DNA from 4 places in the Ruegeria sp. YTSC192 genome. Region 2 is predicted to be linked to each of the others. Evidence: riboswitches for the same ligand, from Rfam matches in the RefSeq annotation. Region 2 holds a riboswitch; each other region holds the start of a gene.

Region 1 (4,490 bases), on a different contig from region 2:
CGGGTTCAGCATCTGCTTGACCGGCGCAGCCTGCTGCAACGCCGGGCCGCCGGAACCGGGGCCGAGGCGCAGTTGATCGCCGCCAATGTGGACGTGCTGTTCATCGTCAGCTCATGCAACGCGGATTTCAATTTGCCCCGACTCGAACGGTATCTGGCGCTGGCCCATCAGGCTGCGTGCTATCCTGTCGTGGTCCTAACCAAGGCCGATAGCTGCTCGGATCCTGCAGCCTATGCCAAACAGGCCGAAGCGCTGGCCCCGTTTTTGACAGTCCTGACAGTCAATGCGCACAACGCGTCAGACCTGCAGCAGGTTCTGGCATGGTGCCCGGCGGGTCAGACAGCGGCTTTGGTAGGGTCATCAGGGGTTGGCAAAACAACGCTCGCCAACGGGATGACAGGGCAGGATCAGGCAACGGCCACAATCCGCGAGGATGACGCCCGAGGCCGTCACACCACAACGTCTCGCGCCTTGCATCCGATGCAAAACGGCGGTTGGCTGGTCGACACCCCCGGCATGCGCGCCCTGCGCCTGCTCGATGCGCAGGACGGGGTGGACGAAGTGTTCGCGGACATTCTGGAACTGGCCCAAACCTGCCGGTTCTCGGATTGCCAGCATGAGGCCGAGCCCGGCTGCGCTGTGCAGGCGGCGATAGAAGCGGGCACGCTGGATGCGGATCGGCTGGACCGTTGGCGCAAGCTACGGCGCGAGGATCAGCGCAACTCTGAAACCGTGGCCGAGGCGCGGGCGCGCGACAAGGCTTTCGGCAAGATGGTCCGAACCGCGATGCACGGAAAATCCGCGCGGCGCGGCGATTGAAACACGGGCTGAAAAAGGGGCGTCGGTCCGCCGGCGCCCCCCATCAAGCGATCAATCGGGGCCAGAGCGCCGCATTTCGGCGAGCAAACACACCGATATGGCCGATTTCCGGAACGCCAAACTCTTCCGGTGACAACAGGTGACGGCGTGCCTTCGGCCCGTAAAGTTCAGCCAACCGCCAAACGGCGGCTTCTGGGACCATCTCATCGTCAGTGCAGGCAAACAGGTCGACGGGAACATTAGCCTCTTTCCATGTAGCTTGCGGCAGGTTGTCTCCGATCTCGGGCAGATAGCTGTTCGGCGCGGTGCACCATTTGCGCCATTGCCAGTAGACCGCAGGCGGTAGGTCTGTACCGAATCCGAGTGCCTTGCCCGGTAAATACCCCAGACCGCGCACGATCAGAGGCACATGCCCATACCAGAACAACCCTGCCAGAGCGCGGTACGGCCAAGGATGATCGCCTAGTTTCACAAGGCCTGAACAGACACAGATCATGCGATCAATCTTGTCGATATCCGGCTGCACCGGCCCCAGCATCCCTCCGAGCGAATGGCCAATCGACCATTGCTGCGCCAGTGGGAACTGGCGGCGCATCTCGGCCCGTGCGGCGGGCATGTCCCGCAACGCCCAATCCTCCATTGATATCTTCGACCGACGCTGCGGCCCCGATTTCGAATGACCGAATTCCCGGTAGTCATAGATCAGACAGGCGATATTCCGATCCGACGCCAACCACTGTGCGAAATGCTTGTAGTATTCACGCGGAACCCCTGTCGCGCTGTGGACCACCACAACGGTTTCGGGCTGCGCCACGGGCCGGTAGATCCGCCCGGACAGGGCACCATCCCCCACCGGAATCCGAACATCTTCGATCAGCACTGTTTGGTTTGAATCCAACATGGGCATCCTCGGCGGAAAACTGAACTAATGAGTTCATATTGCTACATGACCCCAGACCGCCCATGCTAGTCAACCGCGATCCCGCATGACTATGCGTCCACTTTGCGCGCTGTCTTTCCGCAGCGCAGAAAGTTCAACTTGACTCAACATGGATATGAACGCTAGCGATGGTGCGATGGTTCCCGGCTTTCACAAGAGGTCGGGATGAAAAGGGAACACGGTGCGGTTTTCCCCGGCTTGCTCGGGATGAACCAAATCCGCGACTGCCCCCGCAACTGTAAGCGGCAAGCAATGTCGAAGATCCACTGGCCGAAAGGCCGGGAAGGTCGACAAAGCGATGACCCGCAAGTCAGGAGACCTGCCATCGTCAACATAACCCAAACTCGGGCGGGGTGTCCGGGCAGGCCGTGACAGACCCTATCTGCCCACCTGATCCCAGCCCCTGTCCACCGCGCGGAGGGCGCAGGATGATCTGGAAGACGAAGACTCATAGGTTCTCAGCAACCATCTGCCAACATACGGGCAAGACATGCCCTGCATTGGCACGGCTGGCGCGTTCAATGGTTGACGCACTGGACCAAGCCGGTCCGGCGACCACATCGGATTTTGAAATCGAAGGCAGTAGCGACCTGACCCATTGCTCGGATGGATGCCACGCCCGGTTTCGGGCCAGCCAGTCTAAGGTGCGGGTCTACTGCGGAGCGGACCCTGATACCGAAAGCGAGACCCTCGATCGCTATGCTGACCTTTTGTTCGGCACTGAAACCGCTAGCCTGCCTGCCGCTGCGATGACATCCCTGCCCTGCGCCATGCTCGAGGCATCAGTGATTGCGACGCGCAAACCGGCCCCGGCGGAACTGCAGCTGCCGGCTTAGAGCGTTTCGGGTTTAGCTTGAGACACAAATACCCTGCCACGCCTGCGGCGTTCTCGGGACATTAGTGTCGCAGATTGCTTTAGATAAAACCCGAAACGCTTTAGGAGTCTGCCAAAGCTCGGGCGGGCAAGGTGGCCCAGTGCTTCTGCGCGTCGGTTTCGACCGCGCAGGGGCGTAGCTTACGTAACCGGTCCAGCGCTTGGATTGGAAGCTCGCCACATTCGATCATCAACCGCAACACAACCATGCCAGAGCGACCGCATCCGCCCTTGCAATGAACTAGAACGCGCCCTCCGCCCGACAAAGCCTGACGCGCCGCGGCACTGACATCGGGCCATTGCGCATCAACCTCTGCCGGGGGCACGCCGAAATCCTGAATCGGCAGATGTACCCACCGGCTGGCGCGCCCCTGAATATCGCGGCCAAACTCGCGGGCTCCGAATTGGACCAACTCGGCCTCGGTTGTCATCGACAGCACGAGGCCCGGCTTCCAATCTCCGATCGTTTCAAGGTCGCCAGCGTAGTCGCCGCCTTTTCCCGGCATCGACGTCAGTGCAAGTGTGCCCCCACCCACTTGCAAAGCATGAATGACCAAATTCGTCATGACAGCATCCCCCCGGAAGCGTTAATCCTGACTTTAAGCCTGAGTCACAATCCGCAGACTGTACCCTTGACGCGCCGGTTTCCAAAACAAAATCGTTCTTCAACTCATGTGGACGCGGGCGGCACGGGCCTTTACGCTGCGGTGACGTCCCGAATCCGCCAGAGTAGACATGACCGACCCAGACAGCCCCGCCTATCAGGTTCTCGCCCGCAAATATCGCCCGGAAACCTTTGCCGATCTGGTGGGTCAGAACGCGATGGTCCGCACGCTGAAAAACGCGTTCGAGGCGGATCGCATCGCGCAAGCCTTTGTAATGACAGGCATTCGCGGGACCGGTAAAACCACGACCGCGCGGATCATTGCGAAAGGTATGAATTGTATCGGGCCGGACGGAAATGGCGGACCCACGACCGAGCCTTGCGGCCAATGCGAACACTGCATCGCCATCATGGAAGGCCGTCATGTCGACGTGATGGAAATGGACGCCGCCAGCCGTACCGGCGTGAATGATATTCGCGAGATCATCGACAGTGTCCGCTACCGCGCTGCCTCGGCCCGCTACAAGATCTACATCATCGACGAGGTCCACATGCTGTCGACCAGCGCCTTCAACGCGCTGCTCAAGACGCTTGAGGAGCCGCCGGCGCACGTGAAATTCATCTTTGCCACAACCGAGATTCGCAAGGTCCCCGTCACGGTTCTGTCACGCTGCCAACGCTTCGACCTGCGCCGGATCGAACCCGAGGATATGATCGGCCTGCTGCGCAAGATCGCCTCGGCTGAGAGCGCTGAGATTGCCGAGGACGCGTTGGCGCTGATTACTCGTGCTGCCGAAGGGTCTGCCCGCGACGCGACCTCATTGCTGGATCAGGCGATCTCACACGGGGCCGGAGAGACGACGGCAGATCAGGTGCGCGCGATGCTGGGCCTAGCGGATCGTGGTCGGGTTCTGGACCTCATGGACATGATCCTGAGGGGCGATGCAGCTGGGGCGCTGACCGAGCTTGGCGGGCAATATGCCGAAGGGGCTGATCCGCTAGCCGTGTTGCGTGATCTGGCCGAGATCACCCATTGGGTCTCGGTCGTGAAGATCACCCCGGACGCAGCCGAAGACCCCACTGTTTCCCCGGATGAACGCGCCCGCGGCCAGCAAATGGCCGAGGCCCTGCCCATGCGGGTGCTGACCCGGATGTGGCAGATGTTGTTGAAGGCACTGGAGGAGGTCTCAGCCGCCCCCAACGCCATGATGGCCGCCGAAATGGCTGTGATCAGGCTGACTCACGTGGCCGAC
Region 2 (4,490 bases):
CCCTGACCAATCTGCTGGACGCCCTGCATGATCTGCGGGATGAGGTCGGCACAGCGCCGCAAGCCGTTGTGGCAGCCGGGGCCGGACCGGTGCGCAACGGCCGTATCCAACTGACCAACGCGAATTTGGACCTGTCCGAGGACGCCCTTGCCCGGGCGACAGGTGCCACCAACACCTACGTGATCAATGACTTTACTGCAGCAGCTTGGTCCGTGGCCGAAGTGACAGAGTCGGACGTATCTGTCCTGCAAGGCTCTGCCACTCCGCCGATGGGCACGCGATTGGTCGTCGGGCCTGGAACCGGTTTAGGCGTCGGCGCGCTGCTCTACTCCGAGGGGCATTTCCACACCGTTTCGGGCGAAGGCGGCCATGTGGGCCTGTCCCCTCGCACGCGGGACGAGGTCGATGTCTTCGACGCCGCACGCCATCTGGCGCCCGAATGCTTTTTCGACAACAGCCTGGTGCTTGAGGCTGAGATGTTCCTCAGTGGAACCGGCCTGCCAATCCTGTATCAGGCCACGGGCATGGCTGCGGGGCAGACCCGGCCCCCGGTTCGCACCGCCCGAGACATTCTTCAGGATGCGCGGGACGGCAATGACCCGATCGCCGTGCGCACCGCAGATTTGTTCATCAGCCATCTGGGCGCGCTGATGGGCGACATGGCTGTTACCGTGATGCCCGCCGGTGGCGTTTTTCTTGTTGGTGGCGTGGTCGAAAAGAACCGTTGGATGTTTGGCGAGGCTTTCCGCAATGCCTTCAACGCGGGCGGTCGCTTCAGCGAGCTGCGCCAGTCGATGAACCTTTATGTTTCGGAACAGGCTGAATTTGGCATTGTTGGCGCTAACAACTTCGGTAAAAATGCACTTCAGCGGTAACTGAACGCTTAATAGAAAAGGATGTGGGATGATCCTGTGTTGCGGTGAAGCCCTGATCGACATGATTGCCGAGCCGACCCTGTCCGGGCGGGACGGTTTCGTTCCCCATTCTGGCGGAGCTTTATTCAACACCTCTATCGCTTTGGGCCGGTTGGGCGCGCCCGTTGGCCTGCTGACCGGTCTGTCTTCGGATGTGTTCGGGCAGCAACTGGCGGATGACCTGCGGGCCAGCCATGTGGATATCTCGCACTGCATTGCGTCAGACAGGCCGACCACGCTGGCGTTTGTTCAACTGAAAGACGGCCACGCCACATACACATTTGTTGATGAAAACACTGCAGGCCGGATGCTGCGGGCCGACGACATGCCCGACCAACTCCCCGCTGTTTCGGCGCTGTATTTTGGCGGCATCAGCCTAGCGTGCGAGCCCTGCGCGGATGCCTATACTGCGATGCTGGCGCGTCATGGTGCGAACTGTGCTGTGATGTTGGACCCCAACATTCGCCCCGGTTTCATACAGGATCAGACCCGCTACCGCACGCGGTTGAACCGAATGATCGAACAGGCGGATATCGTCAAAGTCTCGGACGAGGATCTGGACTGGATCGTTCCCGGCCCTGAAAGCCACGACCACAAGGTGCCCCTGCTGCTTCAGGCGGGTCCTTCCGCCGTCATTGTCACTCGTGGAAGCGAGGGCGCTTCGGGCTATCTGAGCAATGGTGCTGTGGTCTCTGTCCCTGTCAAATCGGTGCAGGTTGTGGATACGGTTGGGGCGGGGGATACGTTCAACGCGGGGATATTGGCGTCGTTGGACAGGGCTGGCCAACTGACAAAACTTGGTTTGAAAACACTGTCCCCGGACATGCTGCGCGATGCTTTGACCCTGGGCACAGAGGTCGCCGCCGTAACCGTCTCGCGCGCAGGGGCCAACCCGCCCTGGTCGCACGAACTTTAGGCCAATCATGCCTCTGACTTTCTGCTGCGCCCGCTGACTGAGGTCGCCTGAAACTTAGGGCTTGTATTATCCGACTCTTTTCGTCAGTTAAATGCTGACCCAGTCAGATCCCCCTGGAATCATCGCCCGGTCTAATTTTTGTGACCGGAAGATGATCTGACATGAGACAATCCCTTGCCGACCTTTTGGCCATGGATGCCATTGCCAGCCGCCATGGCTGTGCGTTGAAACCGAAACTGAGGCAGGCGATCCAGGCCGACCTCAGCTTTCCCGCCTGCGCCGCATCGCCGCGTCCTGAAACGCCTGTTGATCCCGAAACCCTTCCGCAAAACGTCCGCCCCTTGATGACCCAAACCCCCGAAACCGAAAGGGAACGTGTATGAACCGGTCGGCATCCGACGAAACAGTGATCCGCGACGAATTTGACGATTTCGAGCGCGGTTTGCTACCGGTTATGCGGCACTTCATCCTCAGCTTCGCCGAGCCGGAATCCCATGCGTGGCAAATTGCCTTTACGGTCGCGACTGAACGTTGGGGGCGCGATCGGGGGCTGGTTCTGGCGCATCTGACCTTCAAGGTTATCAAGGCCACGCTGCACACCCGCCCTCTGGGTCTGGCTTTCAACAACCCGCTCTGTGTTGAAGCACGGAACGAGCTGACATGTGACGAACGTGCCCTGTTGCGGATGCTGCATCACATGCGGCGCGATGAAACCCCCGCCGCGCGCGATGCCGTGAGCGAACTGGCCGGAGGCTATCCGGATGCCCATCTGATACAGGCCGGTCTGACATTGGCCAACCAGTTCCCGACCGATGGCGCCCGGCCAAATCAACCGACCCGCAGACCGGCCCTGCGCGTGGTGCAATAACGCGATTCCGACGCTTGACAATATGAGCGCCAGCAGACTAGCTGCTCTGGATGGTTCCCGACGGCCTGTGCCTTGGGGATGAAAATGGGAATACGGTGCGGCCCCAGGGCCAATGCCGTGACTGCCCCCGCAACTGTAAGCGGAGAGCGACGCCACAGAACCACTGGCCCCCAAGGTCGGGAAGGTTGGCCAAGCGACGACCCGCAAGTCAGGAGACCTGCCATCGCAGATTAACCAACCCGGGGCGGGGCGTCCTGGAAGGAGGCTCGATGGCACAAATGTGTGCTTACACAAATCATGGCTTTTCCCTTAGCTTGGCTTTTGCTCAAGTTGGCGACGCGTGCCATGGCTGATCACGTTGTTCTGATATGCGGCACCTGCAATGGCCCGATCCCCGCGCGTGAGGCGAAAGAAACACTGGACCGCCAACTGCCTGACGGGTTCTCGACACGCCTGATCGACTGTATGGCCGGGTGCGACCGCCCGATGACGGTTGGGCTGCAAGCCAGAGGCAAGGCGCAGTATCTGTTTGGCGACATCCAATCCACCGCCGATCTGAGCGCTTTGGCAGAGTTCGCCCATCAATTCCGCGACAGTCAGGATGGCTGGACCAGCGCCTCGACCCGTCCTTTGGCGCTTTATACCAAAACCCTGTCACGCATGCCCAGCCTGCCACCGGAGGGCACGGAATGAGCTTTCTGGTCGCCGAAAATCTGGAATACTACGCCCTGAACGGGGATGTTCTGCTGCGCGACACCTCGTTCACGCTTGAGGAAGGCGCGATTTTGGCCGTCGCTGGCCCGAACGGGGCCGGCAAGACGACGCTCCTCAATCTGTTGTGCGGTATCGCAAAACTGGCGCTGGGAGATGTGCGCATACAGGGGCAAAGCCTGCGGAGCTTGTCGTCGCTGGAACGGGCCAGACGGATTGCCGTCGTCGGCCAGCAGGAAATGCCCGACGGGCGGCTGAAACTGCGCGACTATGTGGCGCTGGGGCAAATCCCGATCAGGGCCGACAAATCCGCCGAGGCTCTCCAGACTGACCTACAGCGCGTGCTCGACACAACCGAACTGTCCCATCTGGCGGGCAAGCAGATGGCAAAACTGTCCGGCGGAGAGCGCCAGCGCGCCCATATCGCAAGGGCTTTGGCCCAGAACCCCTCGCTGCTGTTTCTGGATGAGCCAACCAACCATCTGGACCCTGATGCCAAGGGACACATGCTGTCCTTGGTCGCCGAGTTGGGCGTGACGGTTGTGATGATCGTCCACGATCTGGTCATGATCCCGGAATTCGCCAGCCACGTGGCCCTGATGAAGAACGCGAAGCTGACGGCCTTCGGCCCCGTCTCCGAGGTTCTGACACCGGACCGCGTGCGCGAGACTTTTGGTGTTGACTATTTGTGTTTCCAGCACGAAGGACGCGTGATCCCCGCGCTGGACATCCGAAAACGTAAGCTTTCATCTTAGCAGGAGAAAACGATGAAACAGAAACTCTTGTCCGCTGCGGTACTAAGCGCACTGGCAGGCAGCGCTGCTGCGCATGAGATCACCATCGACAATTGCGGCGAACCGCTGGTGTTCGACACCAAGCCCGAGCGGATCGTGGTTCATGACATGAACATGACCGACATGGCCTTTGCACTTGGCCTTCAGGACAGCATCGTTGGCCTGACCGGCATCACCGGCTGGTACAAGACCAGCCCCGATTTCGACGCGCAGCGCGGTGACATTCCCGAACTCGCCCCCAAATACCCGACGGTAGAGAACCTTGTCGCGGTCGAGCCCGACATGTT
Region 3 (4,490 bases), on a different contig from region 2:
GCCGACCATGTGTTACAGATCGCCAAAGGCGACTATCCTAAACACGCCTCCATTATGAGACAAAAAGACGGTCAGAATGAAGATCATTACGTCGACTACTCAAAGAACTCTCGCATATTGGAAATTCGAAAGTTTTGGACTGGTTTAAAGCGGGTTCAAAGAGGCTACGTTTCGTCCGAAGTTAAAGCGTCAGCAAACACTTACCCACAGCAGCACGACAAAATTTGGATCTCTAAATGAGCTGACCAAAATCCCGCAACAAATCCCGCAACATTTCTTGGTTACGAAGAATGCGAGATGGGTTTAAGTATCTGTTTTTATTATCCATTAATTCTGACAGGGTTCGATTTCAAAACAGGTACTCGCCTCCATTTAAAAACAATCACTTACATTACTCCTTGCCGTGTTTGAGGCCCCGCGTTTACAGGGGCGTTTACATTTTTGTGTCTTGAGACAGTGATTTTGCTCGATTGAGCTTGCGCAGAACCGCATGGCTTTCGCCCGGGCTAACCTGCGCATAATGTTCGATTACCTGCGCCGCGTAGCGAACCGACCAACCCATCAGAACTGCGATTTGGCGCAAAGACAGATCGGCATTCAGCAATCTTGTCGCCGCCGTCCCGCGCGTGTCAGACAGTGTCTTCTCTCTGCCGTCGATCCAAGGGGGATCTGAGCTTCGCGCCGCCACTTGGCAATCTGGTTCGATGCCCAACGGGCCGTCAAAGGCCTGCCAAGCTCTGATACCAGCAGCGCATCTTGGCCCTCCGGCGTCTCTGCAATCAGTTGCTCAAGGGCTGAAGCGGCGGGGATATATGCGATCTGGCCGCGCTTATCCCGATCCGACAACGCATCCGGAAGCAGCATCACTTCCGCGAAGCAACCGACACGTAGTCCGATCCCTTAAGAGTAGGCCAGACGGACAGCTTCCCTTGTTCGACAACCTCCAGCCATTCACGCTTTGACCCGATTCTGACAAGGTGAGGAGCGTCATCGTCAAGAATGCCCGTGGCCACGCTTACCACGAGATTGGCGAACCGCTTTTCGAAACACCGGACTATGTTGCCTTTGCCGCCCACATTCCCAAGCCCGATGAAACCCAACTTCATGGGCTTACTATCCGTTTGCGCTTTTGCGCCATGCGACCATGCGCCTGTGTTCCGTTTATGCCGCCTAGCGACGCTAGCAGGTCGCTTTTCAACGTGGCTTTGAGGTCTGGGCTGCAACGCGCTTGACAAGTTGCGGGTGCGTGCCGCATGAGCCATCTGTTGGTGTCTGTGAAAACAGATGAAAAGGGAATGCGTCAGCGGATTTTCCGTCAAACGCAGCCGCCCCCGCGACCGTGACCGGAGAGGGTGCCCAAGCCACTGGCCAAATGCCGGGAAGGCGGGACATCCGACAGAGCGTGCTCTGATATCCGCAAGCCGGGAGACCTGCCAACGCCCGAAGATGTAACCGGACGGGGTGAGCCGGTGTCGGGTCCATGTCGGAAAACGTGGCCCGCATGAAACCCCGTCCCCCACGAAAAGGTTTTGGGGGGATGAGAGACATGACCGAGACCACACCAGTTGACCTGCTGGTTTGCACCACCTGCCGTCGCGGCCTGCCCGTTGAGGATGACGAACAGCGCCCGGGCAGCTTGTTGCACAAGGCGCTGGAAGCGGCGGACCTGCCGGATGGGATCAACCTAAAACCCGTCGAATGCCTTTCGAATTGCGATCAGGGGTGCTCGATCGTTCTGCGTGGCGGGCCGTCTCGTTGGACCTTCGTGTATGAGAACCTGAACGAAACCGATCACGTCGAAACCATCGTTGAAGGTGTGACCAAATATCTGGCGACCGAAGACGGCTTGGTAAAATGGCGCGAACGCCCCGAACATTTCCGCAAAAACTGCGCAGCCCGCATTCCCCCGATTGGAGCCCTGAAATGAGCAACCTCGAAAAACTTCCCGTCACCGTGATCACCGGCTTTCTGGGCTCGGGCAAAACCACGCTGGTGCGCCACCTGATGCAGAACCCGCAGGGCAAGCGGCTGGCCGTGGTGGTCAACGAATTTGGCGATGTCGGCGTTGATGGCGATATCCTGAAGTCCTGCGCGATCCCCGACTGCCCGGCGGAAAACATCATGGAACTGGCGAACGGCTGCATCTGCTGCACTGTGGCTGACGACTTCATCCCTACCATCGAAGCCCTGATGGCGCTGGAGCCGCGCCCAGATCACATCCTGATCGAAACCAGCGGTCTGGCGCTGCCCAAGCCGCTGCTGAAGGCCTTCGACTGGCCCGATATCCGATCCAAGATCACCGTGGACGGCGTGATCGCGCTGGCCGATGCCGAGGCTGTAGCCGCCGGTCGCTTTGCCCCGAATGTCGAAGCCGTGGACGCCCAGCGCCTCGCCGACGATTCAATCGACCATGAAACGCCCCTGTCCGAGGTGTTCGAAGATCAGATCTCCTGCGCCGATATCATCCTGCTGACCAAACCCGATCTGGCCGGCCCCGAAGGCGTGGCCAAAGCCAAAGAGATCATCGCTGCCGAAGCTCCGCGCGCCCTGCCCGTGGTCGAAGTGGCCGAAGGTGCCGTGGACGTGCGCGTCGTGCTGGGGCTGGAAGCCGCTGCCGAGGATGACATGGACGCACGTCCCAGCCATCACGATGGCCACCACGATCACGAGCATGATGATTTCGAAAGCATCATCGTTGATCTGCCGGAACAGTCCGATCCCGCCGATCTGGTCGCCAAGATCGAGCGTCTGGCCAATGAGCTGAACATTCTGCGCGTCAAAGGCTATGCCGCTGTTCAGGGCAAGCCAATGCGCCTGCTGGTGCAGGCCGTGGGTGCCCGTGTGCGTCACCAATACGACCGTCCGTGGGAACCGGGTGAAGAACGCCGCTCACGCATGGTGGTGATTGCCGAACATGACGACATCAAGGAAGCTGCAATCCGCGATATCCTCGTAGGCGTCACCGAGGCCGCCGAGTAAGACCCATGCACGTCGTCTTCCGCGAAAGCCACGGGTTAGAGGAAACCGAAACCCCAACCGATCTGGGCCAGAGCCCGGCGGATCTGGTGGTGCTGTCCTTCTCGGACAGCGACCTTGGCGCTTTCGCGGCGGGCTGGCATCGTGGTGGCGGGCCCGAGGGGCGCATGCCCACGATGCGGTTGGCGAACCTGACGGCGTTGAAGCACCCTCTGTCCGTGGACACCTATGTGGAACAGACGCTTGAGGGCGCCAAGGGCATTCTGATCCGCCTGATTGGCGGCGTGCCTTACTGGGCCTACGGGCTGCAACAGGTTCTGTCGCTGGCGCAGGCCAAGGGAATTGCGCTGGCCGTGCTGCCTGCCGACGGTCGCGAGGACACGCGGCTGGATGACTATTCCACCCTGCCCGTCTCGACCCTGCGCCGCCTGGCGCATCTGTGCGACACGGGTGGCGAGGTCGCGGCACAGGCCGCTCTGGCGCAGATGGCTTTGGCGGCGGGGCTTTACGCTGGTCCGGTGATGGGGGCCAAAACCCTGCCGGAATCTGGCGCGTGGTGTCCTGATCGCGGCGTGATCCCGGTTGAGACTGCCTTTGCGGGCAACGCAAAACGTGTCATCGTCACCTTCTATCGCGCCTACCTGACCTCGGCGGATACGGCCCCTGTCGCCGCCGTGATCCGCAGCTTGCAGGATCGCGGGTTTGAGGCCGTGGGCCTCTTCGCCCCTTCGCTCAAAGCACCTGCCGCCGCTGAATGGCTGCGTGACAGCATCCTCGCTTTAAAACCTTCGGCAATCATCAACGCGACCTCTTTCTCGGGCAAAGGCGCATCGGGTACGTCCCCTTTGGACGCGGCGGGCGTGCCCGTGTTTCAGATGGCCCTCGCCACGTCCCGCCGCAAGGCTTGGGCCGAGGCCGAACGGGGCCTTTCCCCTGCCGATCTTGCCATGCATGTGGTGCTGCCCGAAGTCGATGGGCGCATTTCGGCGGGCATTGCCTCGTTCAAGGAACCGGGCAAACGCGATCCGCATTTGGAATATTCCCGCTTTGCCCACCGGGCCGAGCCTGAGCGGATCGAAGCGATTATCGACCGGGTCACCGGCTGGCTGGACCTGCGCGAAAAGCCCAAAGCAGATCAGGTGCCCGCGCTGGTGCTGTCGACCTATCCCGGCAAGGACTGGCAAATGGCCCATGCGGTTGGCCTCGACGCGCTGGCCTCGGCCGAGGCGATGCTGGCCGACCTGCAAGGCGAGGGCTATGACACTGCGCCGGCAGAGCCGATTGCCGAAACCTTGCTGGACGCGCGCATTTCATGGTCTGGGGAAGACTATCAGGCAGCCCTAGCTGACCTGCCCGAGCAACTGCGCACCGATCTCCAAACCGTCTGGGGCAAGCCCGAAGACGACCCAGTTTTTACCGAGGGAGCGTTCCACTTCACCGCCCTGCGCCGAGGCAACGCGCTGGTGGCTCTGCAGCCCGAACGCGGCACGCCCGAGCTGCGCGATGACGACTAT
Region 4 (4,490 bases), on a different contig from region 2:
GGTGGCGCAAATCTACCGACGCGCAGGGTCGTGGCTGCATGACCTTCACGGGATTCACAACGCCACGGATTACGCGTTTCGACCGCGCTGGATGACCGACAACATACGCGAGCAATCCGCCCACGTTCCCTCGCATATCGCAGAGATCAGCCAGCCCATGGTCGAGGTGTTTCTGGCCGAAGCCGCAGCCCTGAGAAACCGCCCCGACCTGCGTGTGTTCTCTCATGGGGATTTTCACGGCCTGAACCTGATCATGGGCCAAGGCACCGCCATCGGGCTGGATTTCACCGAAGCCCGCGACAAACTGGCCGTCTATGACATCGTCGATTTTCTAAAGGCAGACATCTTCCGGAACGGGGCCGACCAGGACGTCGACCGCAGCGGCGTTCTGGCCCGCAACAAAGAGATGTTCTTCCGCCAGTACCGCCACCCGATTGACACTCAGATCCTCGATTGCTGCTTGCGGGGTCGATTGCTGAAAGACTGGCTGCGCCTCTGGCAACCTGACGTCACCTGCAGCGATTTTGAGCTGCGCAAACGCGACCGGCTGCAATCGCGTCTGCAACAGGCCTTTCGCTAACAAAAAAACCCGAGCAGCTTGCGCTACTCGGGTTTCGAGGATTATTGCGTCTGCACTAAGGCTTATTCGCCCGCAGCAGCCGCCACGTCCAGAGTCACACCCGGGCCCATGGTCGAGCTGAGTGCGATTTTCTTCATGTAGGTGCCTTTGGCGCCCGACGGCTTGGCTTTTGCAACAGCCGAGATGAAGGCGCGAACGTTTTCGGCCAGCTTGGCTTCGTCAAATGACGCTTTGCCAACACCGGCGTGAACAACACCACCTTTTTCAGCTTTGAACTGTACTTCGCCGCCCTTGGCTGCTTCCACGGCCGCTTTCACGTCCATGGTCACGGTGCCGACTTTGGGGTTCGGCATCAGGTTGCGCGGGCCCAGAACTTTACCCAGACGGCCAACGATTGGCATCATGTCAGGGGTCGCGATGCAGCGATCGAATTCAATGGTGCCGCCCTGAATGGTTTCCATCAGGTCTTCCGCGCCAATGATGTCTGCGCCAGCTTCTTTCGCCTCATCAGCCTTGGGGCCACGAGCGAATACAGCAACGCGCATCGCTTTGCCGGTGCCGTTCGGCAGGCCAACAACGCCACGAACCATCTGGTCTGCGTGACGGGTGTCAACGCCCAGGTTCATCGCGATTTCGATGGTCTCGTCAAATTTCGAGGTCGCGTTGCCTTTTACCAGGGCAACTGCTTCTTCAACCGACAGGTTTTCCTTGCCAGCGACAGCTTCGCGCGCAGCGCGGGTACGTTTACCGAGTTTTGCCATCTTACTTCACCTCGATGCCCATAGAGCGGGCCGAGCCCAGGATGATCTGCATTGCGCCTTCGACGTCGTTGGCGTTGAGATCTTTCATTTTGGCTTCGGCGATTTCGCGAACCTGCTTGGTGGTCACGGTTGCCACGGTCTCACGACCGGGGTTTTCCGCACCACGGGGGCGGTTACGCTTGCCAACCGGCTTCAGACCAGCCGCTTTTTTCAGGTAATAAGACGCGGGCGGCGTCTTGATGTCCATGGTGAAGGACTTGTCCTGATAATAGGTGATCACGGTCGGGCAAGGGGCGCCTTGCTCCATGTCTGCGGTCTTGGCGTTGAACGCCTTGCAGAATTCCATGATGTTGATGCCGCGCTGACCCAGCGCCGGACCAACTGGCGGCGACGGGTTCGCCTGACCTGCAGGAACCTGCAGCTTCATTGTACCAGCAAGCTTCTTGGCCATTTGGTTTTCCTTTCAACTCGGTTGGGGCGCGCCCCGACCAGTTTATGTTGCGTGGTCCGATCCGGGATCGCGATCCCTGAAACCTCCCACGAGAGAATCTCGCCCGAAGACGATAGAGGCGGCGTTTACAGGGGAACGGAGGGGTTGGCAAGGGGGCGACTGATGGAAGTCGGAGTGACCGCGTCCGAAGCCGAGCAAGCAAAGGGGCACGTTGCCAATGCGTGTGACCGTTTCGCTAACCGGTCAAAGTGATCTGTGGCGCGGTGTGCGCCACAGATCAATGGTTTTGCACCTATGCAGCGGCGTTGTGCAAGCGGTGGGTGAAGATGCCCCGGTCGGTCAAGGCCCGCATGCCTTTGGCACTCGCAAGCACCGCCAGATCGGCAACCGGTTCGATCACGATCACCAACAGGTATGCCATACCAAAGCTGGTCACGGCCGAGAGGTTTTCGGCACCAACGCCTTGCCCGTAAATTGCCCAGAAAGCGACCCAGGCAACAACGCCGCCCTGATAGACGGCAGACAGCTTTAGCACGTCCAGATACTGCAGATCGACATAGCTGACGCTTGGCGGAATGATCTTCTTGGCCAGCGCATCCACCGCGAATAGCGGGAACAGCAGGGTCGAGATGTTGACGAAGTACATCGGCAAATCAGACGGCGCAAACAGGAAGCCCTGGATTGCCAGACCACCCGCCAGGCCAAGCGCCGCCGGACCAGCCCCAAGCAGCAAGAACAGGGTCGTGCCCAATATGAAATGCACCTCTGAGATGCCAACCGCGAAATGCGGGAAGACTTCGAAGAAAATGAAAACGCCGATTGCGGCAACAACCCAGCGTACACAGAATGAGGCTATGGAATGGGTTTTGAGATCATCGTTAATCAGTTTCAAAGAATAACCTGCGGCGGCCGCAGCCGTCCCGTAGGCGAAGACCATTTTTGCGCCATCAACGACGCCAGGTTCGATATGCATTGTAGAGTTCCTTTCGCGTCCACCCGACGCATGTAGAAGGGCCGGAATCTCCCGGCGGTTGCGCTAAGATGGCAGGTATCCTGACTTGTAGCTCAACAATCTTTGGCTACTTACAGTTGCGGGGGCAGTCCGGGATTTTCACCCGGTTCCCAATTAAGACCTCCTCTCGAAGGCCACCATCAGCGCGACATTACATGGGCAAAGGTCGGGGACAAGCTATGTCTGCGGCATTTGATCGTGCGACAGCGAATTTTGAATGCACGTTCGCGCAATGCCGCTTTAAAAAAAGAAAGCCGCGATGTGTCGGACATCGCGGCTGATAGCAATTCGCTGAGAGTGGTTTCAGCCCTGCTTGGTGACCTGCGTAAAGTCCAGTTCCACCGGCGTTTCCCGACCAAAGATCGAGACCGAAACCTTCAGCTTTTGCGCTTCGTCGTCCACGCCTTCGACCATGCCGTCGAAATCCTCGAACGGGCCGTCGTTGACTTTGACCTTCTCGCCGACCTCGAAGCTGATCATCAGCTTGGGCGCTTCTTCACCTTCCTGAACGCGGTTCAGGATCTGGTTTACCTCGGCGTCGCGCATCGGCATCGGACGGCCTTGGGGACCAAGGAAGCCGGTGACGCGGTTGATCGAGTTGATCAGGTGATAGCCCTGATCCGACATTTCCATATGCACCAGCACGTAGCCGGGCATGAAGCGGCGCTCGGTCGTGACTTTCTTGCCCCGACGCACTTCGATCACCTCTTCGGTGGGGACCAGTACTTCGTCGATATCGTCCTCAAGGCCCTGTTCAGCCACCGACGTGCGGATCTGCTCTGCGATCTTCTTTTCGAAATTCGAAAGAACGCTGACCGAGTACCACCGTTTCGCCATGAACCTGTCGTCCTTGTTTGTCTTGGGCCAAGTCCCGCATCGCGGGTTCGCCCTGTATTGAAATCCTGTCGCGGCCTGCCCGCGTGTTCCGGAATAAAAAGCGGCGCGCAGCCCGAATCGCCACACGCCCATTCCGAATAGTCCCGTGTGAACTACTCTGAGATTCAGCGCTGTGCAAGGGGGGCTGCGGTGTTTCCGCGCCTGAGAGCGGTTAGCTGAACGCGCCCAGGATCAGTTGCAAGCCGCCACGAATGCCCAGATCGACCAGAGCAAAGAAAACAGCGGTCAGAGCAGCCATGATGAACACCATGACCGTGGTCAACAGCACCTCGCGCCGGGTCGGCCAGACGACCTTGGAAACTTCGGCTCGAACTTGCTGAATGAACTGGATCGGGTTGGTGGTAGCCATTTGGCGGGATCTCTCTGCTTGCGGATAGGCCGGACATAGCCGGGCATTGCGGCAATTTCAAGGGCGGTTGGGATCAACTGTGATATTGCACCCTCAGCCAGCTATTGCTTGGGTTTGTCGTCCCATTCATCGCTGAGGATACGGCGCGCGTCGCCCTCGGGGTCCTCGTATTGGTTCGAGCGGACCGTGTAGACAAAAGCAACCAAGCCAATTCCGCCCAGAAACAGGGAAATCGGGATCAGATAAGCGAGCACTTCCATGGCAGTTACCTCAGCCGTAGGGCGTTCAGGGATACGGTAATCGACGAGGTCGACATCGCCAACGCCGCAATCAAAGGCGTGGCCAGCCCGATCACCGCCAGCGGCACCGCAATCACGTTGTATACGGTCGCAATGCGGAAGTTCTCGCGAATCCGTTTCGTGGCTTTGACGGCAGTGTCG

The links. A riboswitch is a leader RNA that binds a small molecule or an ion and turns the genes downstream of it on or off. The one in region 2 is predicted to bind cobalamin.
Region 1: another riboswitch for cobalamin. It lies ahead of AC2FD8_RS00215 (hypothetical protein); the one in region 2 lies ahead of AC2FD8_RS08470 (DUF1636 family protein).
Region 3: another riboswitch for cobalamin. It lies ahead of AC2FD8_RS05125 (DUF1636 family protein); the one in region 2 lies ahead of AC2FD8_RS08470 (DUF1636 family protein).
Region 4: another riboswitch for cobalamin. It lies ahead of AC2FD8_RS00075 (energy-coupling factor ABC transporter permease); the one in region 2 lies ahead of AC2FD8_RS08470 (DUF1636 family protein).

Annotation. Positions count from the first base shown of each region.
Region 1 is NZ_JBXWMG010000001.1:47,248-51,737, forward strand. Features, by position in the region: gene rsgA (ribosome small subunit-dependent GTPase A) at 1-819, shown strand, start outside; gene AC2FD8_RS00210 (alpha/beta hydrolase family protein) at 863-1,720, opposite strand; cobalamin riboswitch at 1,880-2,101, shown strand; gene AC2FD8_RS00215 (hypothetical protein) at 2,281-2,595, shown strand; gene AC2FD8_RS00220 (protein-tyrosine phosphatase family protein) at 2,696-3,199, opposite strand; gene AC2FD8_RS00225 (DNA polymerase III subunit gamma/tau) at 3,369-4,490, shown strand, end outside.
Region 2 is NZ_JBXWMG010000004.1:288,553-293,042, reverse strand. Features, by position in the region: gene AC2FD8_RS08490 (glucokinase) at 1-875, shown strand, start outside; gene AC2FD8_RS08485 (carbohydrate kinase family protein) at 904-1,830, shown strand; gene AC2FD8_RS08480 (hypothetical protein) at 1,992-2,213, shown strand; gene AC2FD8_RS08475 (hypothetical protein) at 2,210-2,698, shown strand; cobalamin riboswitch at 2,733-2,937, shown strand; gene AC2FD8_RS08470 (DUF1636 family protein) at 3,044-3,391, shown strand; gene AC2FD8_RS08465 (ABC transporter ATP-binding protein) at 3,388-4,164, shown strand; gene AC2FD8_RS08460 (ABC transporter substrate-binding protein) at 4,177-4,490, shown strand, end outside.
Region 3 is NZ_JBXWMG010000002.1:371,597-376,086, forward strand. Features, by position in the region: gene AC2FD8_RS05110 (hypothetical protein) at 1-240, shown strand, start outside; gene AC2FD8_RS05115 (hypothetical protein) at 434-712, opposite strand; gene AC2FD8_RS05120 (hypothetical protein) at 864-1,106, opposite strand; cobalamin riboswitch at 1,250-1,452, shown strand; gene AC2FD8_RS05125 (DUF1636 family protein) at 1,547-1,927, shown strand; gene cobW (cobalamin biosynthesis protein CobW) at 1,924-2,979, shown strand; gene cobN (cobaltochelatase subunit CobN) at 2,985-4,490, shown strand, end outside.
Region 4 is NZ_JBXWMG010000001.1:17,277-21,766, forward strand. Features, by position in the region: gene AC2FD8_RS00060 (phosphotransferase family protein) at 1-580, shown strand, start outside; gene rplA (50S ribosomal protein L1) at 643-1,341, opposite strand; gene rplK (50S ribosomal protein L11) at 1,343-1,792, opposite strand; gene AC2FD8_RS00075 (energy-coupling factor ABC transporter permease) at 2,085-2,765, opposite strand; cobalamin riboswitch at 2,819-2,961, opposite strand; gene nusG (transcription termination/antitermination protein NusG) at 3,108-3,641, opposite strand; gene secE (preprotein translocase subunit SecE) at 3,853-4,050, opposite strand; gene ccoS (cbb3-type cytochrome oxidase assembly protein CcoS) at 4,152-4,310, opposite strand; gene AC2FD8_RS00095 (heavy metal translocating P-type ATPase) at 4,316-4,490, opposite strand, start outside.